DNA from 2 places in the Geodermatophilus sp. SYSU D00705 genome. Region 1 is predicted to be linked to the other one. Evidence: riboswitches for the same ligand, from Rfam matches in the RefSeq annotation. Region 1 holds a riboswitch; the other holds the start of a gene.
What was found. A riboswitch is a leader RNA that binds a small molecule or an ion and turns the genes downstream of it on or off. The one in region 1 is predicted to bind thiamine pyrophosphate.

Region 1 (14,711 bases):
GCCCAGGAGGCGTGGTCACCGGCGGACCAGTCGGCCCGCCGGCGCAGGAACGCCACGGCGTCGTCGCGGGTGGTGGCCGGGACGGCGTTCCACCGACACAGCAGCGGGTCCTGCATCGCGGCCAGCACGTCGTCGGCGTCGTCCGCACGCCAGGTCCGCAGGCGCAGCGCGCCGGCGGTCAGCTCCACCGGTTCCACGGGGAGGCATCCTCCCCGACTGCTCAGGCCGGGACCGAGACCCCGACGCCGCCGCGCGTGTGGGCGCCGTAGCGGGCGATCTCGCGGTCGAGGTCCAGCGGCGAGGTCATCGCCGCACCCTCCAGCAGCTCCGGGGTGATGGCGTCTGCCGGCAGCAGCCAGGAGACCTCGAACTCCAGGCCGTCGGGGTCGTGGGCGTAGAGGGCCTTGGTCGTCACGTGGTCGGACATCCCGACCAGCGCACCGGCCTGCAGCAGCGCGTCGCGGATGCGGGCCAGCTCGGCGAGGGTGTCGACCTCCCAGGCCAGGTGGTACAGCCCGACGGTGCGCCGGCCGGCCTCCGAGGCCCCGGCGCCCACGCCGATCTGGAACAGGCCCAGGTCGTGGTCGTTCGTCGACCCCTCCGCCTGCAGGAAGACGGCCGTCCCGGGGATCTCCGTCTTCGCCCGGAAACCCAGCACGTCCCGGTAGAAGGCGTGGCTGCGGGCGACGTCGCGGACGTAGAGGACGGCGTGGTTGAGGCGCTGGACCGGCATGACGGTGCTCCCTTGGACGGCTGCACCCCAGTCTGCGCGCAATTCGTTGACGTTTCAAGTATCAGTCCTGCCCGTCCGGGTAGGGGCACGCCATGGACCACTCACGCGTGCCCGTCCTCGAGGCCCTGCAGGAGTTCCGCCGCCGCGGCGACGTCGTCTTCGGCCCGCCCGGGCACAAGCAGGGCAGGGGCGCGGACCCGCGGGTGGTCGAGGTCGTCGGCGAGGGCGTCTTCGCCTCCGACGTCCTCTCGCTCAACGGGCTGGACGACCGCCGGGAGTCGCAGGGCGTCACCACCCAGGCCGAGGAGCTCATGGCCGACGCCGTCGACGCCGACAAGGCCTTCTTCTCCACCTGCGGCAGCTCGCTGTCGGTGAAGAGCGCCATGATCTCCGTCGCCGGCCCCGGCGAGGAGCTGCTGGTCAGCCGCAACGCGCACAAGTCCGTGGTGGCGGGGTTGATCATCAGCGGCATCCGCCCGGTCTGGGTGCACCCGCACTTCGACGACGAGCGGCACCTGGCGCACCCGCCGGAGCCCGAGGACGTCCGCCGCGCCCTCGTCGCCCACCCCGGCGCCAAGGGCATGCTGCTGATCACCCCCACCGACTGGGGCACCTGCGCGGACATCGCCGGTGTGGCCGAGGTCTGCCACGAGCGGGACCTGCCGCTCATCGTCGACGAGGCGTGGGGCGCGCACCTGCCCTTCCACCCCGACCTGCCGGCGTGGGGCATGGACGCCGGCGCCGACGTCGTCGTCACCAGCGTGCACAAGATGGGTGCGGCGATCGAGCAGAGCTCGGTGTTCCACCTCAAGGGCTCCCGCGTGGACCCGGAGGTGCTCAAGCAGCGGGAGGACCTGCTGGGGACCACGAGCTCCTCGTCGCTGGTCTACCTGACCCTCGACGGGTGGCGCCGGCACATGGTCGAGCAGGGCGAGGAACTGCTGGGGACGGCGATCGAGCGGGCCGCGCGCATCCGGGCGGAGCTCGCCGCGATGCCCGGCCTGGCGGTCATGGGCCGGGAGGTCATCGGCACCGGCGGCGCCTTCGACCTGGACCCGCTGGCGATCACCGTCGACGTCCGGGGGCTGGGCATCACCGGCTTCCAGGCCGGGGACTGGGTGCGGGCCGCCTGCCACGTGGACCTCGGCGCGGCCGACACCTTCCGCGTCAACGCCCGCATCACCCACGCCGACGACGACGAGACCGAGAAGGCGCTGCTGGACGCGATGCGGGCCCTGGTGGACGGCGCACCGTCGATGGAGCGATCACCGCGCGTGGACCTCCCGTCGCCGCAGGGCCTCGAGCTGGAGCAGGTGATGACGCCCCGGGAGGCGTTCTTCGCCCGCGTCGAGCAGGTCCCCGCGGCCGAGGCGGTCGGGCGGGTGGCCGCCGAGCTGGTCAGCCCGTACCCGCCGGGCGTGCCGGTGCTGGCGCCCGGCGAGCGGATCAGCCAGGACGTCGTGGACCACCTGACCACGGGGGTGCGGGCCGGGATGCTCGTCCCGGACGCCGCGGACCCGTCGATGGAGACCCTCCGCGTCGTCGCGTGAGTCGATGGCCGTCGTCGTCCGGGTGCCGCCGGAGCTGGCCTTCCTCCTCCGCCCGCGGGACCGCCCGTCCCGCGAGCGGCGGCTGGCCTTCGACCCGGACGCCACGCTGGGGCACGTGCTGCGGGCCGCCGGCGTCCCGCCGACCGAGGTGGGCGGGCTGCGGCTGGACGGCGTCCCGGCCCGGCCGGAGGACCGCGCGCACCCGGACGGCGTGGTGGACCTCGTCCCCGTGCCGCGGCCCCAGCCGGCCCCGCCCGGTGGCTTCCTGCTGGACGTCGGGCTGGGCGCCCTCGCCCGCCGGCTGCGGCTGCTCGGTGTGGACGCCGCGTGGTCCAACGACGCCGACGACCCGGAGCTGGTCGAGCGCGCGAACGCCGAGGGCCGGGCCCTGCTCACCCAGGACCGCGGGCTGCTCATGCGCCGGGCACTCGGACGCGGCGCCCTGGTGCGCGGCAGCCGGCCCGACGACCAGCTGGCCGACGTCCTCGACCGGTTCGCTCCCCCGCTGGCCCCGCTCACCCGGTGCACCGCCTGCGGCGCGCGCCTGACCCCGGTGGCCAAGGCCGAGGTCGCCGACCGGCTGCCGGCGGGCACCCGCCGCACCTACGACGAGTTCTCGCGCTGCCCGGCCTGCGACCGGCTCTACTGGCGCGGCGCGCACGCCCGCCGGATCGGGGCGGTCGTCGCGGCCGCCGAGCGGCGGGACGGCGGCACCGCGTAGGACAGCCTCACCTCGGCCCGCGGGGGCCACACGTTGGCCCCGGCGTGTCAGGGCGCGCGGGCACAGCGAGGAGCGCTCACCCACCCGTCGCACCGCTGCGAGGCCCCCGTGTACCTGTCGAAGACCGAGGCCGCCGTCCTCCCGACCACCCTGGTCGGCTCGCCGGATCGGAGGCCGGCCCCGGGCAGCCGCCGCCGGATCTGGCCCCTGCTGGGGCCGGCGTTCGTGGCCGCGGTGGCCTACGTCGACCCGGGCAACTTCGCGACCAACTTCTCCGGCGGCGCCTCGTTCGGCTACACGCTGCTGTGGGTGATCGTCGCGGCGAACCTCATGGCGATGCTCATCCAGTCGCTGACCGCCAAGCTCGGGCTGGCGACCGGCCGGGACCTGGCCACCCTCTGCCGGGAGAACCTGCCCCGCCCGGTCGCCCGGGGGCTGTGGGTGCAGGCCGAGGCGGTCGCCATCGCGACCGACCTGGCCGAGATCGTCGGCGGCGCGGTGGCGCTGTACCTGCTGTTCGGGGTGCCGCTGCCGGTCGGCGGGGTCATCACCGCCGTCGTCGCGTTCGTGCTGCTCGCGGCGCAGTCCCGCGGGCACCGGCCGTTCGAGCGGGTGATCGCCGGGCTGCTGCTGGTCATCGGCCTGGGCTTCGGCTACACGCTGCTCAGCTCCGGCGTCGACGCCGGCGGGGTCGCGGCGGGCATGGTGCCGTCGTTCTCCGGCTCGGAGAGCCTGCTGCTGGCCACCGGCATCCTGGGCGCCACGGTGATGCCGCACGTCATCTACGTGCACTCGGCACTCACCCCGGGCCGATACGGCGACGTCGTCACCGCCGGGCGCACCGAGAGCGGCCGCCGCCGGCTGCTGAAGGCCCAGCGGATCGACGTCCTCGTGGCCATGGGCCTGGCCGGGCTGGTCAACGCCGCGATGCTGGTCATCGCCGCGCAGCTGTTCACCGCCGACGACGGCATCGCGTCGCTGGAGAGCGTGCACGCCGGGCTCGGCGACCAGCTCGGCACCGGCGCGGCGCTGGCCTTCGCCGTCGCGCTGCTGGCCTCGGGCTTCGCCTCCTCCTCGGTCGGCACCCACGCCGGGCAGGTGGTCATGGCCGGGTTCCTGCGCCGCTCCATCCCGGTGCTGGCCCGTCGGCTGATCACCCTCGCCCCGGCGCTCGCGGTGCTCGTGCTGGGCGGGGACCCGACGACGGCGCTGGTCTGGTCGCAGGTGGTCCTCTCCTTCGGCATCCCGTTCGCGCTCGTCCCGCTGCTGTGGCTGACCTCCCGCCGCGCGGTGATGGGCTCCTGGGTGAACCGGCCGGTCACCACGGTCGCCGGCGCGGTCGTCGCGGCGCTGATCATCGGGCTCAACGGGCACCTGCTCCTGGGCTTCGCCCTCGGCTGAGGCGCCCTCCCGCCGATCATGGCGTCGTGACCACTCCGGAGCCGCCTCCGGTGGTCACGGCGCCATGATCGCGTGTTCGGCGAGGGGCTACGCTGGGCGGCACAACCGAACACACAGCAGGGGAGCGCTTCGGCGCTGAGAGTGCGGGATCCCGCAGACCCTCGAACCTGATCCGGGTCATGCCGGCGCAGGGAGTCTGGAGGAAGACCATGGCCGAGCAGGCCGTCCGTCCGTCGTCGGCTGCGCCCACCCGGGGGCGTCCCAGCCGCTGGCGCACCGTCGACATCGTCGTCACCGCCGTCCTCGGCGTCGCCTTCGGCGTCGTCTTCTGGGCCTGGGGCCTGCTGTGGGCGGGCACCGGGGCGGCGTTCGCCGCCTTCCCGCCCGGGCAGGCCTTCATGTACGGCGTCTGGCTGGTCCCGGCGGTACTCGCGCCGCTCGTGGTCCGCAAGCCGGGCGCGGGGCTGTTCGCCGAGCTGATCGCGGCCGTCGTCTCCGCGCTGCTCGGCTCCGCCTGGGGGACGACGACGATCGTCTACGGCATCCTGCAGGGCCTGGCCGGCGAGGCCGGGTTCGCCGCGTTCCGGTACCGCTGGTTCGGCTGGGTGCCGGCGCTGCTGTCGGCGGCGCTGGCCGGTGCGATGGCCGCCGTCCTCGACCTCCTCTACTACTACCCGGACTGGACCGGGGGCTGGAAGACGACCTACGTCGTCCTCGTCGTCGCCGGCACCACGGTCGTCGCCGGCGTCGGAAGCGTGCTGCTCACCCGGGCGCTGGCGGCCAGCGGCGCCCTGTCGTCGTTCGCCTCCGGCCGCACCCGGCACTGAGCGGCACCGGCCCGGCCGCCGTCGCGCTGGCCGGGTGGGGTTTCCGGCACGCCACGCGGCGGGCCTGGGCGGTGCGGGACGTCGACCTGCGGATCGACCCCGGTGAGCGGGTGCTGCTCACCGGCGCCTCCGGGTCGGGCAAGTCGACGCTGCTGCGGGCGCTGGGCGGCCTGCTGGACCCGGAGAGCGGGGACGCCGACGGCGTGCTGACCGTCGACGGCGCCCCGCCCGACCGGCGGCGGCAGCGGGTCGGCATGGTCTTCCAGGACCCCGACGCGCAGCTGGTCATGACCCGCGCCGGGGACGACGTCGCGTTCGGGCTGGAGAACGCCGGCACGCCCCCCACCGTGATCTGGCCCGCCGTCGACGCGGCGCTGGACGCGGTCGGCTTCGACCTGGGGCGGGACCGGCCGACCGGGGCACTGTCCGGCGGGCAGAAGCAGCGGCTGGTGCTGGCCGGCGCGCTCGCCCCGCGGCCCGGGCTGCTGCTGCTCGACGAGCCGACCGCCCAGCTCGACCCGGCCGGCGCCGCGCTGGTCCGCGGCGCGGTCACCCGGGCCGTCGCCGGCCGCGGCGCCACGCTGGTCGTCGTCGACCACGACGTCGAGGCGTGGCTGCCGCTGGTGGACTGGGTCGTGGAGCTGCTGCCGGGCGGGGGGACCGTCGAGCACGGTCCCGGGTGGACGCCGGCCCCGCTGCGGTTCCCCGACCGCTGCCCGCACCCGCCCGGGGAGCCGTTGCTGGCCGCCGAGGCCGCCGGGTACACCCACCGGGAGTCCGCCGTCCCCGCGCTGCCCCCGACCGACGCCGTCCTGCGCGCCGGCCGCACCCTGGCGGTGACCGGCCCCAACGGCACCGGCAAGTCCACGCTGGCCCTGCTGCTGGCCGGGCTGCGCGCGCCCACCACCGGACGGGTGACCGCTGCGCCGGTGCTCACTGCGGGCCTGCGCCGCCCCGGCCGGCCGCCGTCGCGCTGGCCGGCGGCGGAGCTGGTGGAGCGGATCGGGACGGTGTTCCAGCACCCGGAGCACCAGTTCCTCACCGGCCGGGTGCGCGACGAGCTGTCCCTGGGGCCGCTGCGGTCCGGTGCGGGCGCCGCGCAGGCCCACGCCACCGCCGAGGAGCTGCTCGAGCGGCTCGGGCTGGCCCCGCTGGCCGAGGCCAACCCGTTCACGCTCTCCGGCGGCCAGCAGCGGCGGCTGTCGGTCGCCACGGCGCTGGCCACCCGGCCGCGGGTGCTGGTCCTCGACGAGCCGACCTTCGGCCAGGACCGCGACACCTGGGCCGAGCTGGTCGCGCTCCTGGCCGAGCAGCAGAACGGCGACCGGGCGCTGTGCCTGGTCACCCACGACGCCGCCGTCGTCGCCGCGCTGGCCGACGACGTCCTCCCCCTCGGCGCACCGGTGGCCGTGCCGTGACCGCGCCGCTCGCGCTCGGCCCGGCCCGGCCCGTCCCGCTGTCGGCGGTCAACCCGGTCGCCCAGCTGACCGCCATCGCCCTGCTCACCGCGGTGCTGCTGGTCAGCGGCGACCCGGTCACCCCCGCCGTCGTCCTCGCCGCGGAGCTCGCCCTGTTCCCGGCCGCCGGGCTCACGCGCCCCCGGGAGGTGCTGCGCCGCACCTGGCCGCTGCTGCTGAGCGCGGCCGGCGTGGCGTGGGTCAACGTCGCCTTCGGTGCGCTGGACGGCGCGGCCGCGTGGCTCAGCGGCGCCACGTGGGGGCTGCGGGTGGTGGCGCTGGCGCTGCCGGGCGTGCTGCTAGTGGCCTCCACCGACCCGGTGCGGCTGGCCGACGCGCTGACCGTGCACTGGCGGGTGCCCACCCGGTTCGCCTACGGTGCCCTGGCCGCGCTGCGGCTGGTGCCGCTGCTGGCCGCGGAGTGGGAGACCATCCGCTCGGCCCGCCGCGCCCGGGGCGTGGCCGCCGGGGCGAACCCGGTCGCCGCGGCCCGGCTGCTCACCGGCACCGCCTTCGCCCTCCTGGTGGCCGCGCTGCGCCGCGGCACCCGGCTGGCGACCGCCATGGACGCCCGCGGCTTCGACTCCGGGGTACCGCGCACGAACGCCCGCGGGTCGGTGCTCCGGCGCAGCGACGGCTGGTTCGTCGCCGCCGCGGCCGCGGTCTGCGCCGTCGCGGTGGGGGCCAGTGTCGCGCTCGGCACGTGGGACCCGCTGCTCGGCTGACCGGGATCCGGCGTCCGCGCCGCTACGGTGCCGATCGTGGGCACCCGCTACGTCGTCCTGCTGCGCGGCGTCAACGTCGGCCGGGCCCGCCAGATCGGGATGGCCGACCTGCGGGAGGTCCTGACCGCCCGCGGCCACGGGGACGTGCGCACCCACCTGCGCAGCGGCAACGTCGTCCTGGACAGCCCGCTGAGCGAGGCCGAGCTGGTCGAGGACGTCGAGACGGCGGTGCGTGAGCGGTTCGGCGCCGCGGTGCCCGTCGTCGTCCGGACCGGGGCGGAGGTGGCCGCCGTCGTGGCCGCCGACCCGCTGGGCTCGGTGGCCACCGACCCGGCCCGGTACCTGGTGACCTTCCTGCCGCGGGCCCCCGACCCCGGGCGGGTGGCGGCGCTGCCGCCGGCCGACTCCGGCGAGTACCGGGTCACCGGCCGGGAGCTGTTCCTGTGGCTGCCCGACGGCATCAGCAACACCCCGCTGGGCGCCTGGAAGTGGGACACCCTGCTCGGCGTGGCGGGGACCGGACGGAACTGGAACACCGTCCGGAGACTGGCCGAGATGGCGGCCGTGTGAGACCGGTTACAGACAGGTTTAGCGGCTCGCCGCCGGGCGTATACGCAGGTGTTCGGCGCGCCAGCGGGCCGGGCACCGCTGCGCCTGCCGGGCGATGTCGAGCACGTGAGGGGACCATCGGCGTGACACGGGAGACGGCCCGGCCGATCTGGCCGTCCGCGACTCCACCGCCTGCCTGCGAGGCCCTGACTTGGGAACTCGTCGCCGTCGCGGAGCTGCCCGGCGTGCGCGCCGACCTGCGCCGGCACCTCACCGCGGCCTGCCCCGGGCTGGCCGACCTGCGGGACCGGCTGATCCTGGCCCTCGACGAGATGGCCTCCAACGCGCTGCGCCACGGCGGGGGCCACGTCCGGGCCGCGGTGCGCACCACCGGCGAGGGCTGGCTGATCGAGGTCTCCGACGCCGCCGTCAGCACCCCGCCCTCCCCCGCGGTGGGGCGCGACCCCAGCGAGGGCGGGCTGGGCCTCTACCTGATCGCCGAACTGGCGACCGCGCACGGCTGGTACACCGCCGCCGGCGCCAAGCACGTGTGGGCCGTCCTGACCCCCTGAGGGCTCAGTCCTGGTGGTGGAGGCGGATCGCCACCAGGGCGATGTCGTCCTGCGGGCCCGAGGGGCGCAGCCGCTCGATCACGGCGTCGCAGAACTCCTCCAGCGGCAGGCCGCCCAGTTCCTCCAGCGCCGTGCGGAGGCGGGCGATGCCGTCGTCCAGGGGCAGGTCGCGGCCCTCGACGAGGCCGTCGGTGTACAGGAGCACGGTCGCACCGCGCCGGAAGGTCACCACGCTCTCGGTGCGCGGCGCGGCCGGGTCGACACCCAGCATGAGCTCCGGGCGGCTGCCCGCGAGCTCCTCCACCCGCCCGTCGTCGTGCAGCAGCAGCGGCGGCGGGTGCCCGGCGTTGGACCAGCGCAGGCTGGTCAGGCCGGCCGCCCGCTGCTCGGGGGTCTGCTCCACGCGGGCCACGGCGGCGGTGGCCATCGTGGGCATGCCCAGCCCCTGGACGGCGGCGTCGAGGTCGCTGAGCACCTGCGCCGGACCGATGCCCTGGCGGTAGGCGATGCCGCGCAGCAGCCCGCGCAGCTGGCCCATGGCCGCCGCGGCCGCGGTGTCGTGGCCCACGACGTCCCCGATGACCAGCACCGCCGCCCCGCCGGGCTGCAGGAAGGCGTCGTACCAGTCGCCGCCCACCTCGGCGGCCTCCACCGCGGGCCGGTAGCGGACCACGATCTCGGCGGAGTCCGGCGCCGGCGGAGCGGTCAGCAGGCTGCGCTGCAGCCCCGCGGCCAGCCCGCGCTGCTGCTCGTAGAGGCGGGCACCGTCCACCGCGAGGGCCACGCGCGAGGCGACCTCCTGCGCGGCGGCCACGTCGTCGGCGTCGGCCAGCGGCCGGTCGGCCGAGCGGTAGATGCTCAGCGCGCCGAGGGTCCGGCCCCGCGCCGAGAGCGGGAGGGTCACCGCCGACCGCGGCGCCAGCCGCCAGAACACCTCGCGGACCTCGCCCGGCGGGAGGGTGCGGCCCACCACCGTGCCGACGTCCTCCACGGTCAGCGTCCGGCCGCTGCCCAGCGCGCGCAGCACGGGCGCGTCGGGCTGGATCGAGGCCAGCCGCAGGTCGGCGTAGCGTGCCACGGTCGCGCGCTCGGCCGGGTCGCGGTGCCAGGTCGCGACGTCGCGCATCCGGCCGTCCTCGCCGGAGAGGCTGACGATCACCCAGTCCCCCAGCACCGGGACGACCCCCTCGGCCAGCCGCTGCAGGGCCGTCTCCTCGCCCTCGCCGGCGGTGAGGGTCGCACCGGTCACCGCGCTGACCTCGGCGATGACGGCCAGGCGGGCCGCGCTGCTCTGGGCGCGGGCCTGCGCCGCCCGCCGCTCGGTGACGTCGAGGAAGTAGACGGAGAGCCCGTCTGGGCCCGGCCACGCCCACACCTCGTACCAGGCGTCGAGGGGCGCGGGGTAGTACGCCTCGAAGACCCGCTCCTCGCCGGTGGCCGCGGCGCCGCGGTAGTTGACCTCGAAGTCGCTGCCGACCGCCGCCGGGTAGAGCGCCCAGATGTCGCCGCCCAGCAGCTCCTCGCGCGACCGGCCGAGCACCCGCTCGGCCTCGGCGTTGACGTAGGCGAACCGCCACTCGCGGTCGAGGGCGAAGAAGGCGGCGTTCATCGCCTCCAGGACCCGGGCCACACGGGCGTCGGCCTGCCGGCGGTTGGTGCTGTCGTAGCCGGCGCCGAGCAGCCGGACGGCGGTGCCCCGCTCGTCGGTCAGCGCCCGCCCGCGGCCCTGCACCCAGCGGGTCTCCCCGGTGGGAAGGACGACCCGGAACTCCGCCTCGTAGTCGCCGCAGGTCTCGATGGCGTGCTGGAGCGCCTCGAGCGTCCGCGCCGCGTCGTCGGGGTGCAGGCGCGCGGCGAACGCCTCGATGCTGCCGTCGAAGCTGTCCCGGGTGTAGCCGAAGATCTCCAGCAGGCGGTCGTCCCAGGCCAGCCGGCCGCTGACGAGGTCCCAGTCGAAGCTGCCGATGCCGGCGGCCTCGATCGCGAGGTCCTGCCGCAGGCGCGCCGCCGCGAGCTCGGTGTCGGGGCGGCGCTCGTCGTGGCGCAGCCGGTCCGGGCTCACGGTGGACTCACTCGCATTCCTGGGCCGGACGAGGGGGGAACCGACGTGGCGCGGCCTCGTCGGCACCACCGGGGGGCGCTCCGGACTCACGGCCGGCCCCTCTTTCTCTCATGGCGACGCCGTCGGCGCCACCTGCTGTGCCGCAATCGACACCGCGTCGACAGGCCCCGCCCCCGGGGTCAGGGGGAGGCGGGACCGTGGCGGACGGACCGCCGCGACGTGGAGGGGATCTCCACCGTGAGCAACGAGCCCGTCACCGGATGGATACGCCCCGAGTACGACGAGACGGCGGGCGCCCCCGGTCCAGGAGGGGCGCCCGCCGTCTCGGCAGGGAGGCGGACTCGTCGTCCGCCGGCACGAGGACACGGCCGGTGGTCGCGGGCGTCCAGCGTCGCGGTGCCTGCCGGCCCGGCTCCCGTGCCGACCGGACCGGTCGGCTCCGTCGACTCCCGGTCGCCGGTGGCGGACCGGCGGCTCGGTCCCCCGCAGCGCCGTCCGTCGGTGCCGGCGCACCCGGGGGCGCGGGTGGCGGCGGGACGGGGCGTCCCGGTCCGGCGGCGACCCGGTGCCGGCGGCCGGCCGCCCAGCGGTCTGCGCCTCCCTGGAGGGTCCGCGCGCTGCGTCGGTGCGCAGTCGGCGGGAGGTCGAGGCGAGGACCGGTGGAGCGGGACGGCGGTGCCGGCGCAGGTGCTGCGTCGGAGGGGACGACCGGGCGGTGCGGGGTCGGCCAGGAGTACGGAGGACGGGTTCGGGGCGACGGGAGCGGTTCCCGGGGGAACGGGAACCGGCGGCCGGCGGCTGGCAGGCGGTGCGGAGGACGGCGTCCGCGGCGGGGCCGGGGTCGCGCTGGGGGTCAACCGTGCGGCTGTCCCCGGGCCGGTGGCGGCCGCGGGTCACCGCGCGCCCGGGCCGGGCCGGAGGCCCGTGCGCTCCCGGGGCGGTGCCCGGCCGGCGCGGTTCCCGGGGAGGGGGTGGGCCGCGGTGCCGGCACCTGCCGGGCGAGCGGGGGGACCACCGGGACGCGGGGCGGGGCGACCGGCCGGGGAGCCCGGGCCGGAACGAGCGCCGCAGCGGGGGAAGGCGCCACGGGCTGGATCGTGGGCGTGCTGGGCAGCTCGGTGAGGACCACCGGGCCGTCGGCACGCGGAGCGGGGGCCACGGGGCGGCCCCAGGCGAGGTTCGCGCCGCCGGGGCCGGCGCCCCACAGCGCCAGGCGGCGCGTGACGGTGCGCAGCCGGGCCGCCAGGCCGCGGGGGAACGTGCGCAACCGGGCCCCCAGACCCGGGCGCGGCTGCGTCCGGACGGCCGGCTCCGGCGCGACGACCGGCGGCTGGACCACGGGCGGCCGCGGCCGCGGCACCGGCACCGGCCGGGCGGGCGGGAGCGGACGCACCCCACGGGCCGGGCGGGTGCTGCGCGCCTGGCCGGGCCGCAGCACCACGGCGCGTGCCGGGCGGGGACGGCCCCGCAGCGGCAGGTCGTCGGCGCGGTCGAGGACGTCCAGCAGCCCGCTCAGGGTCAGGTCGTCGGGCACGCGCGACGAGCGGAGCACCTGTGCCCGGTCCATCGCCATGCCGTCCTCCTGCAGGTAGTCGCCGCGGCCGGGGAAGGTGCCGCGGACATGCAGAAAGGTAGGGACGACGGCCCGCGCGGACGGCGTTCCGCGACACCTCCTGGAGGGCGCGTGACCGAACCGTTGTGCGGCCTCCCCGGACCGGTCGGTCACCCCTCGCCCGCGGCGGGGTCTTGTCGACAAGCCGTGCCCCGCTGAGCGTGGAAGCCGCTGGTCAGCGCGTCGGTCACCCCGGGACACGCCCGCCGGTCCCGGCGTGTCGGCCCGGCCGGCCCCGCACTCCCCGGCTGACAGGATGGCGCGGTGGCCGACCGCACCCCCCTGGTGATCGACACCGACCCCGGCATCGACGACGCGCTGGCGATCCTGCTGGCGCTGGCCAGCCCGGAGGTGGACCTGCAGCTGGTCACCACGGTGCACGGCAACGTCGACCTCGCGCAGACGACGGACAACGCGCTGCGCGTGCTGCACCTGGCCGGGCGCTGCGACGTCCCGGTGGCCGCCGGCGCCCGGGACTCGCTGGTGTACCGGCAGCCCGAGCGGGCCGGGCACGTGCACGGGACCACCGGCCTGGGCGGGGTGCAGCTGCCGCCCTCGCCGGCGACCGTGGACCCGCGGCCGGCCGTCGTCGCCCTCGCCGAGCTGCTGCTGCGCGCGGAGACGCCGGTGACCGTGGCCGCGATCGGGCCGTGGACCAACATCGCGCTGCTGCTGGCCACCTACCCCCAGGCCGCCGAGCGGATCGGCCGGCTGGTGCTCATGGGCGGCTCCGCGGCGCGCGGCGGCAACGTCACCGCCGCCGCCGAGTTCAACGTGTGGGCCGACCCCGAGGCCGCCCAGCGGGTGCTCGGCTCGGCCGTCCCCACCGTCCTCGTCGGGCTCGACGTCACCCTGCCCACGGTCCTCGACGCCGAGGGGATCGCCCGGTTCGCCGCCGCCGGCCCGGTGGGCGCCACCGCGGCGGCGATCCTGCAGCAGTACGTGGACCACGCCCGCTCGCCGTACGGCACCGCCGGCGTCGTCGTCCACGACGCGCTGGCGCTCGGCGAGGCGATCGTCCCCGGCACGGTGGGCACGGTGCGGCGGGACGTCGTCGTCGACACCACGCTCGGAGCCGGCCGGGGCCAGACGCTGGTCGACCGGCGCCGCGTGTCCGGCTCCCCCACCGCCGTCGAGGTCGCCGAGACCGTGGACAGCCCGGCGGCGGTGGAGTTCCTGGTCGGCCGGCTGGAGGCGCTCAGTCGGGCGGTCGGGTAGCCGGGCCGCCGTACGTGGAGTCGACGATGCCCAGGGCGATGTCGCGCAGCTTGCGGTTGTAACGCTGGGAGGCCTCCCGCAGGACCTCGAAAGCCTGCTCGGCGTCGATGTGGCGCTGCGCCATGAGCACGCCCTTGGCCTGCTCGATGACCGCGCGGGACTCCATCGCCAGCCGCAGGTTGCGGGCCTGCTCACCCAGCCGGTCGTGCGCGTCGGCGTTGGCCACCGCGACGGCCACGGCATCGGCCACCTCGAGTGCGGCGGCCAGCGACTGCGGGCCGGCGAACGCCCCTGGCGCGGACGCGTAGTTGTTCAGCGCCCCGATCGAGTTGCCCTGGTAGGGCAGCGGGATCGACAGCGAGCTGCGGACGCCGATGGCCCGCACGCGGGCCGCGTAGTCCGGCCAGCGCCGCTCGGTGGCCATGTCGTCGACGCGCAGCACCACGCCGCCGCGGCCGGCGTCCATGCACGGCCCGTACCCCTGCTCGTACTGCAGCTCGTCGGCGGCCAGCGCCATCTCCCCGTGGTACGCGGCGGTGAACGCCTTGTCGCCGCGGATCAGGGTGATCGAGGACGACTCCGTACCCGGGATGCTGCGGGCGGCGATGGTGGTGACCTCGCCGAGGACGTCGTCCAGCGCACGGTCGGCCAGGACTACCCGACTCAGGTCGCGCCAGAGCTCCTCCACGGGCGTCAGTCTGCCGCCCCCGGCTGGCCGACGGGAACGCCTCCAGTGGCTCCGGCCCCCCGCCGCTGCAGGACCGCGTTCCTTCGGCCAGGATGGGGGCGGCCGCACGACGACGGCCGGCTGACGCTCAGCACCGGCGGAGGAGGTCCCTTTGGGCCAGGAGACGTGGCCGCAGGCGCCGGTCCCCTCCGTGCCCGGCGACGTCTGGCACTGGCAGCTGGAGACGATGCACGTGGTCTCCCGGGTGCGGTCGGACCTGCGGGCCCGCATCGCGCACCCGTCGGTCTCCTCGTCCTCCACCGAGGACGCCCGCGACGGCCTGCTGCTGGTCTTCGAGGAGCTGGCGTCCAACGCCCTGCGCCACGGCGGCGGCGCGGTCCGCGCCCTGGTGGTGGCCGGCCCGGGGGGCTGGCTGATCGACCTCAGCGACGAGGCACCCGACCGGCCGCCCGTGCCCGCGATCGACCGCGACCCGGCTCTGGGCGGCATGGGCCTGCACCTGGTGGCGCAGCTGTCCAGCGACTACGGCTGGGAGGGCCGCCCGGGCCGCAAGCACGTCTGGGCCCGCCTCCCCAACGGCCGGCAGCCGGTCGAGA
Region 2 (14,711 bases), on a different contig from region 1:
AGCCCGCCGATCGCGGCGTCGTTGCCCGGCGCGCTGGTGAGCTTGGCGGTGATGGGCTCGCCGGCCAGCTCGGTCGCCGTCACGTCGCCGGGGGAGAGCTTGCCGAGCTTGGCCTTCTGCTCCCGGGAGGCCGGGGCGTCGACCCGCGCGTACGCCGACTCCCCGTAGCTCGCGGTCAGCTCCGCGTGCAGCTGGGACGGCGAGCTGCCGGTCACCGCCTGGATCTCACTGGCCAGCAGCGCCAGCAGGATGCCGTCCTTGTCCGTCGTCCAGACGCTGCCGTCGCGGCGCAGGAACGAGGCGCCCGCGGACTCCTCACCCCCGAAGCCGACCGACCCGTCGAGCAGGCCGGGGACGAACCACTTGAACCCGACCGGCACCTCCACCAGGCGCCGGCCGAGGCCCGCGACCACCCGGTCGATGAGGGACGACGAGACGAGGGTCTTGCCGACCGCGGTGTCCTGGCCCCACTCGGGCCGGTGGGAGAAGAGGTAGGAGATCGCCACGGCGAGGAAGTGGTTGGGGTTCATCAGCCCGCCGTCCGGGGTGACGATGCCGTGCCGGTCGGCGTCGGCGTCGTTGCCCGTCGCGATCGCGTAGTCGGCGCGCTTGCCGATGAGCGAGGCCATCGCACTGGGGGAGGAGCAGTCCATGCGGATCTTGCCGTCCCAGTCCAGCGTCATGAACCGCCAGGTCGGGTCGACCAGCGGGTTGACGACGGTGAGGTCGAGGCGGTGCCGATCGGCGATGGCGGCCCAGTAGTCGACGCTCGCGCCGCCGAGGGGATCCGCGCCGATCCGCACGCCGGCCGACCGGATCGCGTCGACGTCCAGGACCGACGGCAGGTCGTCGACGTAGTCGCCGAGGAAGTCGTGCGCCGCAGCCGCCGCGCGGGCCCGGCGGAACGGGATCCGCTGCACACCCTCCAGCCCGGCCCGCAGCAGCTCGTTGGCGCGGTCGGCGATCGTCTTCGTCGCGTCGGTGTCGGCCGGCCCGCCGGACGGCGGGTTGTACTTGAACCCGCCGTCGCGGGGCGGGTTGTGCGACGGGGTGACGACGATGCCGTCGGCGAGCCCGGAACTCTTCCCCCGGTTGGCCTGCAGGATCGCGTGGCTGACCGCCGGGGTGGGGGTGTACCGGTCGGCGGCGTCGACCAGCACGGTCACGTCGTTGGCGGCGAGCACCTCCAGCGCGCTGGCCCAGGCCGGCTCGGACAGCGCGTGCGTGTCGCGGCCGACGAACAGGGGCCCGTCGTAGCCCTGCGCCGTGCGGTACTCGCAGATCGCCTGCGTGGTGGCGAGGATGTGCGCCTCGTTGAAGGCCGCGTCGAACGCCGACCCGCGGTGACCGCTGGTACCGAACACCACCTGCTGCGCCGGGTCCGACGGGTCGGGCTCCAACGTGTAGTACGCGGTGACCAGCGAGGCGACGTCGATGAGGTCGTCCGGCCGGGCCGGCTGTCCTGCGCGGGGGTCGGTCATGTCGCCGATCTTGGCCCGGACCCACCCCGGTCGCGACCGGTGGACACGGCGGCGCCGGCCGTCCGCGTGGAGGGCCGGGCCGGACGGTGTGGTCGCTCGGTACCGGGAGCGCCGGCCGAGCACCTGCCGCTCGGCCGGCACCCCCGTCAGGCCGTGCCGTCCCGCCCCTCGACCGCGGCGAGGAAGCGCTTGAGCGTCTCGAGGAACACCTCCGGCTGTTCGGAGTGCACCCAGTGCCCGGCGTTCTTGACCCGCACCAGCCGGGTGTTCGGGCACAACCGGTCCATGCGCTCCCGGTCCTCGGGCAGGACGTAGTGCGAGTTGGCCCCGGCGATCCACAGCACCGGCCCGTCGTACCGCGCCCCCGGCGGCGGCTCGGGGAAGCCGCGCAGCTCGCCGAGGTCGCGCTCGAGCAGCTCCAGGTTCAGCCGCCACCGCCAGCCGCCGCCCTCGCCGAGCCCCTCGCGGACCAGGCTCTGCAGCAGGAACGAGCGCACCATCCGGCTCGGGACGGCGGAGCGCAGCGCGGCGTCGGCGTCCTCGCGGCTGGTGAGCGCGTCGAGGTCGAGGGCCCGCATCGCGGCGATGTACGCGCCGAACGGGGAGGCCTCCTCGTCCTCGTCGTCGGTGCGGCCGCCGGACACGGGGTACTCCGTGGGCGCGATGTCGACGACGACGAGGGCGCGTAGCAACTCCGGGTGGCGCAGCGCGAGCTGCATCGCGACCTTGCCGCCCATCGAGTGCCCGACGAGGGTCACCGGCTCGCCGAACGACTCGAGCTCCGCCGCGACCATCCCGGTCATGTCGACGTAGTCGACGCGGTCGGTCCACGGCGAGTGCCCGTGGTTGGGCAGGTCGAGCAGGGTGACGCGGTGATCGGCCGAGAGGCCCTTGGCGATCGTCGTCCAGTTCTTCCCCTGGCCGAACAACCCGTGCACGAACACCACCCGCGGGCCGGCGTCCCCCAGCGTCCGGGCGTGCAGCCGCTCGTCGGAGTTCGTCGTCACCCGGCGATTCCACCAGATCCCCGCGGCCTCCCCACCTACCGTCGACGGCCGACGAAGTCACCGGTCGCCCTCGGCGCCGACGAAGGAGAGCGCACCCATGCCCGGACGGCGCCGCCGGACGACGACCCGGTCCACCACCCGCAGCACGACCGCCACCCGCCGCAAGCCACCGGCCCGCCGCGCCGCGAAGCCCGCCCCGGAGCCGCCGGTCGCCGGGCCGGGGGAGCGGGTGTGGGTGCTCGCCGTCCCGTTCCGCGCGCCGGCGCCCGGCGCCCAGTGGCGCCCGGACCTGCAGGCCCACGTGTACGTCGGCCGCGAGCTGCCGCCGGAGCTGGCGCCCCACGCCCCCGCGCCGTACACCTTCGAGCGGTTCCTCGAGGACGAGCTCAACCCGATGCCGCGTCCGCTCCCCGCCGGCCGCCCGATGCAGCCGCGCGACGAGCAGCTCACCGGCGCCGCGGCGATCGCCGCCTCCGCGAAGGCCGGGCACCGCGTGTTCCTGCTCGGTGACGACCCCGGCGTCGGCAAGACCGGCACCGCGGTCCTCGCCGCGCGCGAGGTCGCGGCGCAGCGCGGCGGCCGCACCGTGCTCGTCGTCGCGGACCGCCCCGCCGCGATCACCATCCCGCACTGGACGCGCTCGATCGCCGGGTTCGGGGACGGCGGGCTGCGCTGGTGCGTCACCACCTGGGACCGCCTGGCCAAGGTCGCCAAGTTCCGGTTCGACGTGGTGATCGCCGACGAGGCACACATGGTCCGGCACACCACGACCCAGCGGTGGAAGCACTGGAAGGCCGTCTCCGGCGCCGGCCGGGTCAAGGACGCGCCGTTCGTCATCGCCGCGACCGCCACCCCCGCGCACACACCGCTGGAGCTGCCGTACCTCGCGCCGCAGTTCGCGCAGCGGCACGGCGAGCCGCTGCGCGCCTGGTCCGACCTGCCCGGCCGGCTGGCCGAGCACGGGTTCCACGTGGAACGCGGCCGCTACGGCTGGGCCTGGACCGAGGACGCCGACGAGCGCCGCGCCGACCTCGCCCGGCTGCAGGGGTGGCTCGCCGACGGCACCCCACCGGCGACGCTGCACCGGCCGGCGCCCTGGGGGCCGGTGTCGGTGACCGGGACGCCGGTCGCACTGACCCCCGCCGAGCGGTCCGCCTACGACTCAGAGTGGCAGGAGTTCCGGACCGAGATGCAACTGGCCCGGCGCGCCCGGCAGAGCGCCCGCGGCCGGGCGGCGCTGCTGCGGTTCCGGCAGAAGGCCGGCCTGATCCGCGCGCAGGCGACGGTCGACTGGGTCAGGGCGCAGGTGGAGGCCGAGCGGCAGGTGGCCGTCTCGGTGGAGTTCGTCGAGACGGCGGCCGACCCGATCCGCGAGGCCCTGCTCGACTCCGGGATCCCCGTCGCCGCCATCTACGGCCGCGACCGGTTCGACGTCGAGGCCGAGCGGCTGCGCTTCCAGACCGGCGCCGCGCCGGTGTGCGTGTTCACCGTGACCGCCTCCATCAGCCTGCACGCCGGCGAGCTGCTGCCGAGCGGGTCCGCCGCCTCGGCCACCCCGCGGGTCGGGCTGTTCCACCAGCCGCGGTTCTCCGGCATCCAGGCCCGGCAGGTCACCGGCCGCACGCACCGCGACGGCCAGGTCTCCCCGTGGCGGGTCGCCTTCGCGGAGGACACCGTGGAGGAGCAGGTCGCCCGCGTGATGGTGGAGCGGCTGGCGGTCAGCGGGTCGACCGCCGGCGCGGACACGTCGTCCCTGCAGGAGATCGCCGAGTTGCTGGACGCCGACTGGCTGCCGGCCACGGCGCTGACCGACGCCTGAGCCCGTCCGGTCCCGTCAGCCGGGCACGGAGGCCGGCCGAGAGCTCCAGCCCTGCTGTCGCAGCCGGTCGAACCCGTCCAGCAGCAGGTCGAGGGCGAACTCGAACTCGAACTGCTCGTCGCAGCCGGACCCGGCCCCGGGGCCCTCGTTCGCGGCCACGGCGATCTCGAGGATGTGCGGGTACCGCTGGGCGAACTCCGCCGCCATGGCCGCCTGCTCCTCCGGGGTGGGAGCCGGCGCGTCCGCACCGGGCGCCTCGTCGAACAGCTCCGGGCTGAAGCCCCAGATGCGGTTGCCCAGCGCGTGCATCACGTGGTGGGTCAGGTCGGCGGAGAAGCCCCCCGCCCGGAACGTGCCGGTCACGGCGTCCATGTAGCCGAGGACGGCGGGCGTCCGGCGGGTGCGGGACTCGATGGCCTGCCGCGCCCACGGGTGCCGCAGCACCGCCCGCCGCGCGGAGAGCACCCGCTCGCGCACCGCCGTCCGCCAGTCCATCGACGGGTCGGGCGCCTCGAACTCGCCGATGACGACGTCGACCACGCCGTCGAGCAGCTCCTCCTTCGAGGCGACGTGCTTGTACAGCGCCATCGGCACGACCCCCAGCTCCTGGGCGAGCCGCCGCATGCTGACCGCGTCGATCCCGGCCTCGTCGGCCAGCTGGACCGCGGCGCGCAGCACCCGCTCCCGGCTGAGCGGGACGCGCCGCGCGCCGGCTGCCTGCTGGGGCATCGCGGCTCCCTCCCACCGACGAGCTCGCCCCGACGAGCTCCCCGCCGAGGCCACCCTGACGAGCCTAGCCCTTGACCGGTGTACGACGTACACCTACCGTCTCCGGCATCGGTGTACGCCGTACACCTCAGCCGGGAGGGAACGACATGAGCACGGACAGAGGGACCGCGGTCGTCGCGGGGACGTTCTTCGTGGTGGCCGCGGTGACCGCGGTCGTGGCGCTGGCGCTGTACCAGCCGGTGCTGGGCGACCCGGGCTACGTCCTGGGCGCCGGTGCCGACACCCACGTGCTGTGGGGCGGCTTCCTCGAGGTCGTGCTCGCCGCCTCGTGCATCGGCACCGCGGTCACGCTGTACCCGGTGGTCAGGCGGCACGGCGAGGGCATGGCGCTGGCCTACGTCTGCGGCCGGCTGCTCGAGGCCGCGCTCATCGTCGTCGGCGTCGTCAGCCTCCTGTCCGTGGTCACCCTGCGGCAGGACCCCGCGGCCGGCACGGACGACGCCGGGCTGCTGGCGGTCGCGCGGTCGCTGGTCGCCCTGCACGACCGGACGTTCCTGCTGGGCCCCGGCCTCGTCATCGGGGTGAACAGCCTGCTGCTCGCCGTCCTCGTGTACCGGTCCCGGCTCGTGCCGCGCTGGATCGCCGTCCTCGGGATCGTGGGCGGACCGGTCGTCTTCGCGTCGTCCACCGCGATCCTGTTCGGCCTCTACGAACAGGTCTCCGTGTGGGGCATGGTCGCCGCCCTCCCCGTCACCGTCTGGGAGATGAGCCTCGCCGCCGTCCTCATCGCCAGGGGCTTCCGGCCGTCGCCCCGCCCGGCCGTCCCGGTCGCGCGGCCCGCGGTGACCGCCGCGGTCTGAGGGCCCGGCTGTTAGGTTCGGCGGCGGAAGTGACACGGGGTGTCCCCGCAGGGGACTGAGAGCACACCCGTCGAACCTGCTCCAGTTCGTACTGGCGAAGGGATGTCACGGCGTGGATGCCGACGACCTGCGCGCGGCCCGGGCGGCCCTGCGCGCCACCACCCCCCTGGTGCACTGCCTGACCAACACGGTCGTGCAGACCCTCACCGCCAACGCCCTGCTGGCCGCCGGCGCGGCGCCGGCCATGGTCGACGCCCCGGAGGAGGCCGCCGACTTCGCGGCCGTCGCCTCCGCCGTGCTGGTCAACGTGGGCACGGTGAACGCCCGCACCGCCGAGGCGATGCGCCTGGCCGCCCGGTCGGCGGCCGCCGCCGGGACGCCGTGGGTCCTGGACCCGGTCGCCGTCGGCGGCCTGGTCTTCCGCACCGAGCTGGCCACCGAGCTGGTCGGGCTGCGGCCCACGGTGGTCCGCGGCAACGCCTCCGAGGTGATGGCGCTGGCCGGCGCGGGCAGCGGCGGCCGTGGGGTGGACAGCACCGCCGGCACCGACGCCGCGGCCCCGGCCGCGGCCGACCTGGCCCGCCGGACCGGTGGGGTGGTGGCCGTCAGCGGCGAGGTCGACCTGGTCACCGACGGGCGGCGGACGGTCCGCGTGGGCGGCGGCTCGGAACTGCTGACCCGCACCACCGGTGCCGGGTGCGCCCTCGGTGCGCTGGTCGCCGCCTACGTCGCCGCCACCGGCGACGCCCTCACCGGCACCGTCGCCGCCCACGCCCACGTGGCGCTGGCCGCCGAGGTCGCCGCCGACCTCGCCGACGGCCCGGGCACCTTCGCGCCCGCGTGGCTGGACGCGCTCGACGCCCTGGACGGCGACTCCCTGGCCGGCGCCGACATCCGGGGTTCCCGGTGACCCGCTTCGACCCCACCCTCTACCTGGTCACCGACACCGCGCTGTGCCACCCGCGGCCGGTCGCCGACGTCGTCCGCGCCGCGGTGGCCGGCGGGGTCACCGCCGTCCAGGTGCGCGACAAGACCGCCTCCCGCCGGGAGCTGCTGGCGCTCACCCGGGCGGTGCAGACGGCGCTCGCCGACCGGCCGGACGTGGCGGTGGTGGTCAACGACGCGGTGGACGTCGCCGTGGTCGCCGGCGCCGACGGCGCGCACGTGGGACAGGACGACCTGCCGCCGGGGGAGACCCGCGCGCTGCTCGGGCCGGACCGGCTGCTCGGGGTGAGCGTCTCCTCGGCGGCGGAACTCGACGCGGCGCTGGCCCTGCCCGCGGGCACCGTGGACGTCGTCGGGCTGAGCCCGGTGTGGGCCACCCCCACGAAGCCGGACGCCGCTCCGGGGCTGGGGCTCGCGGGCGCCGCCGCGCTGGCGGCCGCCGCCCGTGCCGGTGGCCTGGCCGCGGTGGCGATCGGGGGCATCGACGCCGGCCGGGCGGCCGACGTGGCCCGCACCGGGGTCGACGGGATCTGCGTGGTGTCCGCGATCTGCGCCGCGTCCGACCCGGAGGCGGCGGCTCGCGCCCTGCGGACCGGGATCGCCGCCGGCCGGGCCGCGGGGGCGCACCGGTGACCGCGCCGGACGCGCCCCCGCGGCGGGCCGGGGTACCGGTCGCGCTCACCGTGGCCGGCAGCGACCCCAGCGGCGGGGCCGGCATCCAGGCCGACCTCAAGACCTTCAGCGCCCTCGGGGCCTACGGGACGGCGGTGCTGACCGCCCTCACCGCGCAGAACACCCGCGGCGTGACCGGCGTGCACCCGGTACCGGCGGAGTTCGTCGCCCAGCAACTGCACACGCTGCTCGACGACGTCCCCGTCGCCGCCACCAAGCTGGGCATGCTCGGGACGGCTGAGGTGGTCGCCGCGGTGGCCGGCGTCCTGGCCACCCGCCCCGCCGGCCCGGTCGTCTGCGACCCGGTCATGGTGTCGACCAGCGGCCACCGGCTGATCGACGAGTCGGCGGTGGACGCCGTCCGCACCACCCTGCTGCCGCTCGCCGACCTCGTCACGCCCAACGTCCCCGAGGCGGCGGCGCTGCTGGACGCCGCGCCCGCGACCGACGTCGACGGGCTGGTCGGGCAGGGCGAGGCGCTGCTGGCGCTGGGCCCGCGGGCGGTGCTGCTGAAGGGCGGCCACCTGGGCGGGGCGGAGAGCGTCGACGTCCTGGTCACCGCGGCCGGCGCGACGCCCACCCGGCGGCCCCGGGTGGCGACCTCGGCCACGCACGGCACCGGCTGCACGCTCTCCTCGGCGCTGGCCGCCCTCGCCGCCGCGGAGGGCGCCGGCGACTGGCTGCCCCTGGTGGAGCGGGCGCGGGACTACCTGCAGGCCGCGCTGGTCGGCGGCGCCGGGCTGGGCATCGGCTCCGGGGCCGGCCCGGTCCACCACTTCGCCGGCATCTGGCCGTCGTGACCTCGTCCACCGAGCGGTTCACCGAGCGCGCCTGGGCGGCCACCGCCGGCCTGCGGGTGGCCATCGACGAGCTGTCCTTCCTCGCAGAGCTGGGCTCGGGCACCCTGCCGCCGGCCACCTTCCGGCACTACCTGGAGCAGGACACCCTCTACCTCGCCGAGTACGCCCGGGCGCTGACCCTGCTCGCCGCCCGCGCCCCGGACTCCGCCGCCGCGGCCTTCTGGGCGACGTCCGCGGCCACGACCGCGACGGTCGAGCGCCAGTTGCACGCCGACCTGCTGGCCGCCGAGCTCCGGCCGGCCGACCGGCCGGATGGCGACCCGGTGCCCTCACCGACCTGCCTGGCCTACGTCTCCTACCTGGTGGCCGCGGCGGCGACGGCTCCGTACGCGGTGGGCGCCGCCGCCGCGCTGCCCTGCTACTGGGTGTACGCGGACGTCGGCGCGCGGCTGGCCCGGACCGCCGCGCTCGTCCCCGGGCACCCGTACCTGCGCTGGGTCGCCGCCTACGACTCCCCGGCGTTCCAGGACGCCGCTCGCGAGGCCCGGGCACTGGTGGACGCGGCCGCCCTCGCGTCGCCCGGGGCGGAGCCCGCGATGCTGCGGGCGTTCACCGTCGCCACCCGGTACGAGCTGGAGTTCTGGCGGGCGGCGCACGAGCGGGAGACCTGGCCGGACCGGCTCTGACGGTCAGCTCGCCGGCGGTTCACCCGTGGCCGGGACGATCGGGATGCGGGTGGCGCCGTCCGTGGCCCGGGAGGCACCGTCCGCGCCGGGCGCGCCCGCCCCGCCCAGCCGGCGCAGCAGCGCCGCGACGTCGACGCCGGTGAGGTCGCCGGACAGCTGCAGGCCCTGCGCGACGTTGGCCGCCACCGACCGGCCCAGCGAGCCGGCGCCGTCGGCGGAGATGACCGTCATCTTGTCCACGCCGGCCAGCGGGGCGGCGGCCGCCTGGACGACGTCCGGGAGCACCTTGACCAGCATCTCCAGGATCGCCGCCTCGCCGTACTTCGCGAAGGCCTCCGAGCGGGCGTCCAGCGCCTCGGCCTCGGCCTGCCCGCGGGCGAGGATCGCGGCCGCCTCGGCCTGACCCTCGCGCTCGACGGCGTCCGCGACGGCCTGCCGGCGCAGCTTCTCTGCCTCACCCCGCTTGGCGCCCTCGATCGCCTCGGCCTCCGCCAGCGCCGAGCGGCGGGCCCGCTCACCCTCACCGGAGAGCTTGGCCTGTTCGGCGGCGGCCTGGGCGGCGGCGATGGTGGCCTGCCGCTGCGCCTCGGCGGTGAGGATCGCGGAGTTCTTGCGGCCCTCGGCCTCCTGCTCGACCTTGTACCGCTGGGCATCGGCCGGCCGGCGGACCTGGGTGTCCAGCTGCCGCTCGGTCAGCGCCGCCGTCCGCTCGGCGACCTTCTCCTGCTCGATGAGCACCGCCTGGTCCTGGGCGGCCTGCGCCAGCGGGCCGGCCGCGGCGGCCCGGGCCTTCGCCGCGTCGGTCTCGGCGGTGATATCCGCCTGCCGGAGCGCGAGCTGCCGCTGGGCGACGGCGATCGCCTCGTCGGCCAGCAGCTGCTCCTGCTGGGCGGCCTGCCGGGCGCGGGCCTCGGCGATGCTCGCCTCCTTGAGCACCCGGGCGGCCTCGGGACGGCCCAGGTCGGCCAGGTAGCTGCCCTCGGCCTGGATGTCCTGCAGCTGGAAGGTGTCGAGCACCAGCCCCTGCCCGGTGAGGGAGGACTCCGCCTCCTCGGCGACGGCGGAGGCGAACGCCGCGCGGTCCCGGATGATCTCCTCGATCGTCAGCCGGCCGACGATGGAGCGCAGCGCGCCGGCGAGCACCTCCGAGGTGAAGGTGTCGATGCCCTCCTGCTGGTTGAGGAACCGCTGCGCGGCGGCGCGGATGGAGTCCTCGGTGCCGCCCACCTTGACGATGGCCACGCCCTCGAGGTCGCACTTCACGCCCTGCTTGGACACCGCCCCGCGGATGCCGACCGGGATGCGGCGGCTGGAGAGGTCCATCGTGTGCAGCTTCTGCACCACCGGCAGCACGAAGACGCTCGCGCCCATGACGACCTTCTGACCGGAGGAGTCCCGTGAGGTCACCCCGTTGGAGCTGGTCACCTGGCGGCCCTGCCGGCCGGTGACGATGAACGCCTGGTTGGGTCCGGCCACCTTGATCCGGGAGAGCACCAGCAGCACGAGCAGGAGCACCAGGACGGCGATGCCGCCGATGGCGATGAGCAGGGTCAGGTCCACGGTTCGGGGCCTCCGGTCTGGGGCAGCTCGGGCAGGGGGTCGGGCGCGGTGGACACCACCTGGACGGCGGTCTCGCTGAGCGCCTCGACGACGTAGACGGGGGTGCCGGCGGCCAGCGGGACGTCGCTGCGGGCGGCGAACTTCACCTGCTGGCCGGCGACCCGCAGCCGGACCTCCCCGAACCCCGCGGTCGGGACGGCGGAGACCACGACCCCCTGCGCCCCGAGCAGGTGGTGGCGGGTGAGGGTCTCGGTGGTGGGCATGTTCCGCAGCGCCCGCGACAGCCGGACCGCGGCCCAGGCCAGCGGGACCGCGACCGCCAGCCCGAGGACCAGGGCCAGCCCGAGCCGGCCGGCGTCCGGGAGGTCGTCGGGCAGGAGCGAGGCGGCGGCGGCGCCACCGAAGCCGACGCCGCCGAGCAGCGCCGCCACGGCGGGGACGGAGAAGGGGCCGTCCGCGTCGCCGGCGAGGTCGCCGATCTCGCCGACGACCAGGGAGAGCAGCAGGACGGCGAGGCCGATCGCGCCCACGACCAGGAGAGCGACCTCCACGCGCCCCCCTCCGTCGGTGTGGCCGCCGACACTCGCAGGCGCGGGCGCCGGTGATCAACCGGAACCGGCACCGGGGCGTCCGCGTCACCCGGTCGGAGGACGGGCGACGATGGGGTGGGCCGGCGACAGCGAGGAGGTGGGGCGTGCGGCGGGAGGCGAGCATCCTCCACCTGGACCTCGACGCCTTCTTCGCCGCGGTCGAGCAGCGCGACAAGCCGTCGCTGCGCGGGCGGCCGGTGGTGGTCGGCGGGGTCGGCGGCCGCGGCGTGGTGGCGACGGCGTCCTACGAGGCGCGGGCCTACGGGGCGCGCTCGGCGATGTCCACCGCCGAGGCGCGGCGGCGCTGCCCGGCCGGGACGGCGTTCCTCGGCGGCCGGTTCGCCGCCTACCGGCGCACCTCCGACGTCGTCATGGAACTGCTGCGGGAGCTCTCCCCGCTGGTGGAGCCCGCCTCGCTGGACGAGGCCTACGTCGACCTCGCGGCCGGTGCCGGGCACGACCTCTCCGTGGACGGCGTCACCGCGCTCGGGCGCCGGCTGAAGGAGCGGATCGCCGAGGCCACCGGCGGGGTGACCGGGTCGGTGGGCATCGGGTCCTCGAAGCTCATGGCCAAGATCGCCTCCGACCTCGACAAGCCCGACGGGCTGGTCGTCGTCCCCCCGGGGCGGGAGCTGGACGCGCTGCACCCGCTGCCGGTGACCCGGCTCGGCGGCGTCGGCCCGGCCACCGCGGAGCGGCTGCACCAGATCGGCGTGAAGACCGTCGCGGACCTCGCCGCCCGGTCGCTGCCGGACCTGGTCGCGCTGGCCGGGCGGGCGCACGGCGGGGGCCTGTACGCGCTGGCCCGCGCCGAGGACGACCGGCCGGTGGTGGCCGAGCGCGGCGCGAAGTCGGTGTCGCAGGAGTCGACGTTCGAGCGGGACCTCACCGACGTCGCCGTCCTCACGCGGGAGATCGACACGATGGCCGGGCGGGTCGCCACCCGGCTGCGCGACTCCGCCCTGTCCGGCCGGACCGTGACGCTCAAGCTGCGGCGCTACGACTTCACCACGCTCACCCGCTCGCAGACGCTGCCGCAGCCGACGGACGACCCGCGGGCGATCGCCGGGATCGCCCGCCGGCTGCTCACCGAGGCCGGCACCGCCGGGGGGTTGCGGTTGCTCGGCGTCGGCGTCTCGGGGTTGTCGCCCTACGCGCAGGGCGACCTTTTCGCGGCCGACGACCCCGCGCCGGCCGAGGAGGACCCGGTCCCCGACGAGGCCCCCGACGAGCCGGAGGCCCCGCTGCCCGCGGAGCAGCGGTGGTGGCCGGGGCAGGACGTCCGGCACGACGACCTCGGCGCCGGCTGGGTGTGGGGCCGGGGCCTGGGCCGGGTCACGGTGCGCTTCGAGGGCCCCGGGACGCCGCCCGGACCGGTGCGCACGCTGGCCTCCGACGACCCCGCCCTGCACCCCGCCGACCCGCCGGACTGGCGGGTCAGCCCGGGAACGCCGGCCGGCCCGGCACCGTGAGGTCGGAGTCGACGTGGACGTCGACCTGGTCGATGACCGCGCCGGGGTGCTCCGTCAGCGCGGCGGCGGCCACGTCGACCGCCCGGTCGGCCGGCAGGACGTCGTCCGGCCGGCCGGGGGCTGGGAGCCGGGTGGCAGTTCGGTCGGGACCGGGGGCGATCATGGGCCGCATGGTCGACCAGAGCGCGTGGGTGCAGATGACGCAGGACGACCCCGGGCACTCGGCCGCCTACGTGCAGCGCTTCCGCACCATGGCCGCGCAGGGCGCCGACCTCGGCGGCGAGGCCCGGCTGGTGGACGCGATGCTGCCCCGCCGCTCCCGCGTGCTCGACGCCGGCTGCGGGCCGGGCCGGGTGGGCGGCCGGCTGGCCGCGGCCGGTCACGACGTCGTCGGGGTGGACGTGGACCCGGTGCTCATCGCCGCCGCCGAGGAGGACCACCCCGGCCCGCGGTGGCTGGTCGGCGATCTCGCCGAGCTCGACCTGCCGGCGGCCGGGGTGGCGGGCGCCTTCGACGCGATCGTCTGCGCCGGCAACGTGATGACGTTCCTGGCGCCCTCCACCCGCGTCGCGGTGCTGGAGCGGCTGCGGGCGCACGTCGCCGGCGACGGACGCGCGGCCATCGGCTTCGGCGCCGGCCGGGGGTACGCATTCGACGACTTCCTCGCCGACACCCGCACCGGCGGCTGGACGCCGGACCTGCTGCTGGCCACCTGGGACCTGCGGCCGTTCACGCCGACGTCGGAGTTCCTGGTCGCCGTCCTCCGCCCCGCCTGAGGGGTGCCGGCCCGCTCCGCTCGCGCCCGCGCGGCTCAGCGGTGCCGGGGTGTGGGAACGGGACGGTGGGGTCCGTCGACCCGGCACCACCATCGTCAGCGGGGAACCTGGACGGCAGCTGTGCGCCGGCTCCGAGGACGCCGTGACCCGACGCCGCCGCACCCTCGAGGCTTCGCCGCACCCCGCACGCCAGGGCCCCGGCTACGGCCGGGGCAGCCAGACCGGCCGCTGACCCGCCGGCCCGACCGCCGCGGACCGCCACGGCGGCGAGCCCGGCGGCGCGACGAGCGTCACCGGCCCGTCGGGCGACGGCAGGGAGAGCAGGTACGGCGCCGGATCGACCGACGAGGCCGCCGCTGGGGCCGCGACCCGCGGTGCGTCCAGCAGCCAGTGCGCCGTGCGCGCGAGGGAGAGCTCCCCGTGCCAGCCGCCGCCCTCCTCCCGGCGGCGGGCCAGCGCGGCCAGCACCGTCGCGGCGGCCAGGTGACCGGTCGCGTGGTCCAGCGCCTGCGCCGGCAGCACCCCGGGCTCGCCGGCCGACCCGCACTCGAGCGCGATCCCGGTCGCCGCCTGCACCAGCGAGTCGAAGCCCCGCCGCTGTGCCCACGGCCCCGCCGTGCCCCAGGCCGACAGGCTCACCACGACCAGGTGCGGATGCCGGGACGCCAGCGAAGCGGGATCCAGGCCGAACCGCGCCAGCGCCCCGGTCCGGTACCCCTGGACCACGACGTCCGCCCCCGCCAGCAGCCCCTCGACCGTCCGGCGGTCGGCCGCCGCGGCGAGGTCCAGCAGCACGTGCCGCTTCCCGGGCCCCGTGTCGACCAGCTGCCCCGGGTCCTCGGGCAGCCGCGGGCTGTCGACCCGCAGCACGTCCGCGCCGTGCGAGGCGAGCGTGCGGGTGGCGACCGGGCCGGCGATGACCCGCGTCAGGTCCAGCACCCGCACCCCGTCGGGGGACGACGCCCGCACGGGCCCGTCGGCAACCCGGCGCAACCCGACCAGCGGGGCTCCCGCCACGGCCCGCCCCTGCGGCGTCCCCGCCCAGACCGACCGCGGACGGACGGCGGCGGCCGCACCTCCCGCCGCGACGACGGCCGCCTCCAGCTCCTCGGCCCGCCACCGCTCCGCCGCCGGGCCACCCTCGGGCCCCAGCACCCGCAGCGCGGCGTCCCGGTGGTGCGGGTAGTTGCCGTGCAGCCGCAGCCAGCCGTCGGCGGTCCGCCAGAACCGCGACAGCGGCGCGAACCCGGGCGCGACCGGCTGCCCGCCCACCGCCGCGAACCGCTCGCTGCGGAACGCCGGCCCGACGTGCGC

Region 2: another riboswitch for thiamine pyrophosphate. It lies ahead of thiM (hydroxyethylthiazole kinase); the one in region 1 lies ahead of ACI78Q_RS15225 (ECF transporter S component).

The regions. Positions count from the first base shown of each region.
Region 1 covers NZ_JBJGYT010000018.1:64,259-78,969, forward strand. Annotated here, with positions in the region: gene ACI78Q_RS15200 (GNAT family N-acetyltransferase) at 1-197, opposite strand, end outside; gene ACI78Q_RS15205 (VOC family protein) at 221-733, opposite strand; gene ACI78Q_RS15210 (aminotransferase class I/II-fold pyridoxal phosphate-dependent enzyme) at 826-2,283, shown strand; gene ACI78Q_RS15215 (Mut7-C RNAse domain-containing protein) at 2,288-3,004, shown strand; gene ACI78Q_RS15220 (Nramp family divalent metal transporter) at 3,113-4,405, shown strand; TPP riboswitch at 4,514-4,617, shown strand; gene ACI78Q_RS15225 (ECF transporter S component) at 4,615-5,232, shown strand; gene ACI78Q_RS15230 (ABC transporter ATP-binding protein) at 5,304-6,650, shown strand; gene ACI78Q_RS15235 (energy-coupling factor transporter transmembrane component T family protein) at 6,647-7,414, shown strand; gene ACI78Q_RS15240 (DUF1697 domain-containing protein) at 7,451-7,984, shown strand; gene ACI78Q_RS15245 (ATP-binding protein) at 8,107-8,535, shown strand; gene ACI78Q_RS15250 (SpoIIE family protein phosphatase) at 8,540-10,597, opposite strand; gene ACI78Q_RS15255 (hypothetical protein) at 11,451-12,170, opposite strand; gene ACI78Q_RS15260 (nucleoside hydrolase) at 12,474-13,427, shown strand; gene ACI78Q_RS15265 (GAF and ANTAR domain-containing protein) at 13,408-14,115, opposite strand; gene ACI78Q_RS15270 (ATP-binding protein) at 14,267-14,711, shown strand, end outside.
Region 2 covers NZ_JBJGYT010000003.1:77,163-91,873, reverse strand. Annotated here, with positions in the region: gene pgm (phosphoglucomutase (alpha-D-glucose-1,6-bisphosphate-dependent)) at 1-1,481, opposite strand, end outside; gene ACI78Q_RS03365 (alpha/beta fold hydrolase) at 1,628-2,488, opposite strand; gene ACI78Q_RS03360 (helicase) at 2,586-4,307, shown strand; gene ACI78Q_RS03355 (TetR/AcrR family transcriptional regulator) at 4,323-5,036, opposite strand; gene ACI78Q_RS03350 (DUF4386 domain-containing protein) at 5,183-5,896, shown strand; TPP riboswitch at 5,922-6,016, shown strand; gene thiM (hydroxyethylthiazole kinase) at 6,009-6,806, shown strand; gene thiE (thiamine phosphate synthase) at 6,803-7,474, shown strand; gene thiD (bifunctional hydroxymethylpyrimidine kinase/phosphomethylpyrimidine kinase) at 7,471-8,313, shown strand; gene ACI78Q_RS03330 (TenA family protein) at 8,310-8,999, shown strand; gene ACI78Q_RS03325 (flotillin family protein) at 9,003-10,559, opposite strand; gene ACI78Q_RS03320 (hypothetical protein) at 10,550-11,110, opposite strand; gene ACI78Q_RS03315 (DNA polymerase IV) at 11,254-12,621, shown strand; gene ACI78Q_RS03310 (hypothetical protein) at 12,587-12,784, opposite strand; gene ACI78Q_RS03305 (class I SAM-dependent methyltransferase) at 12,792-13,397, shown strand; gene ACI78Q_RS03300 (CoA transferase) at 13,599-14,711, opposite strand, start outside.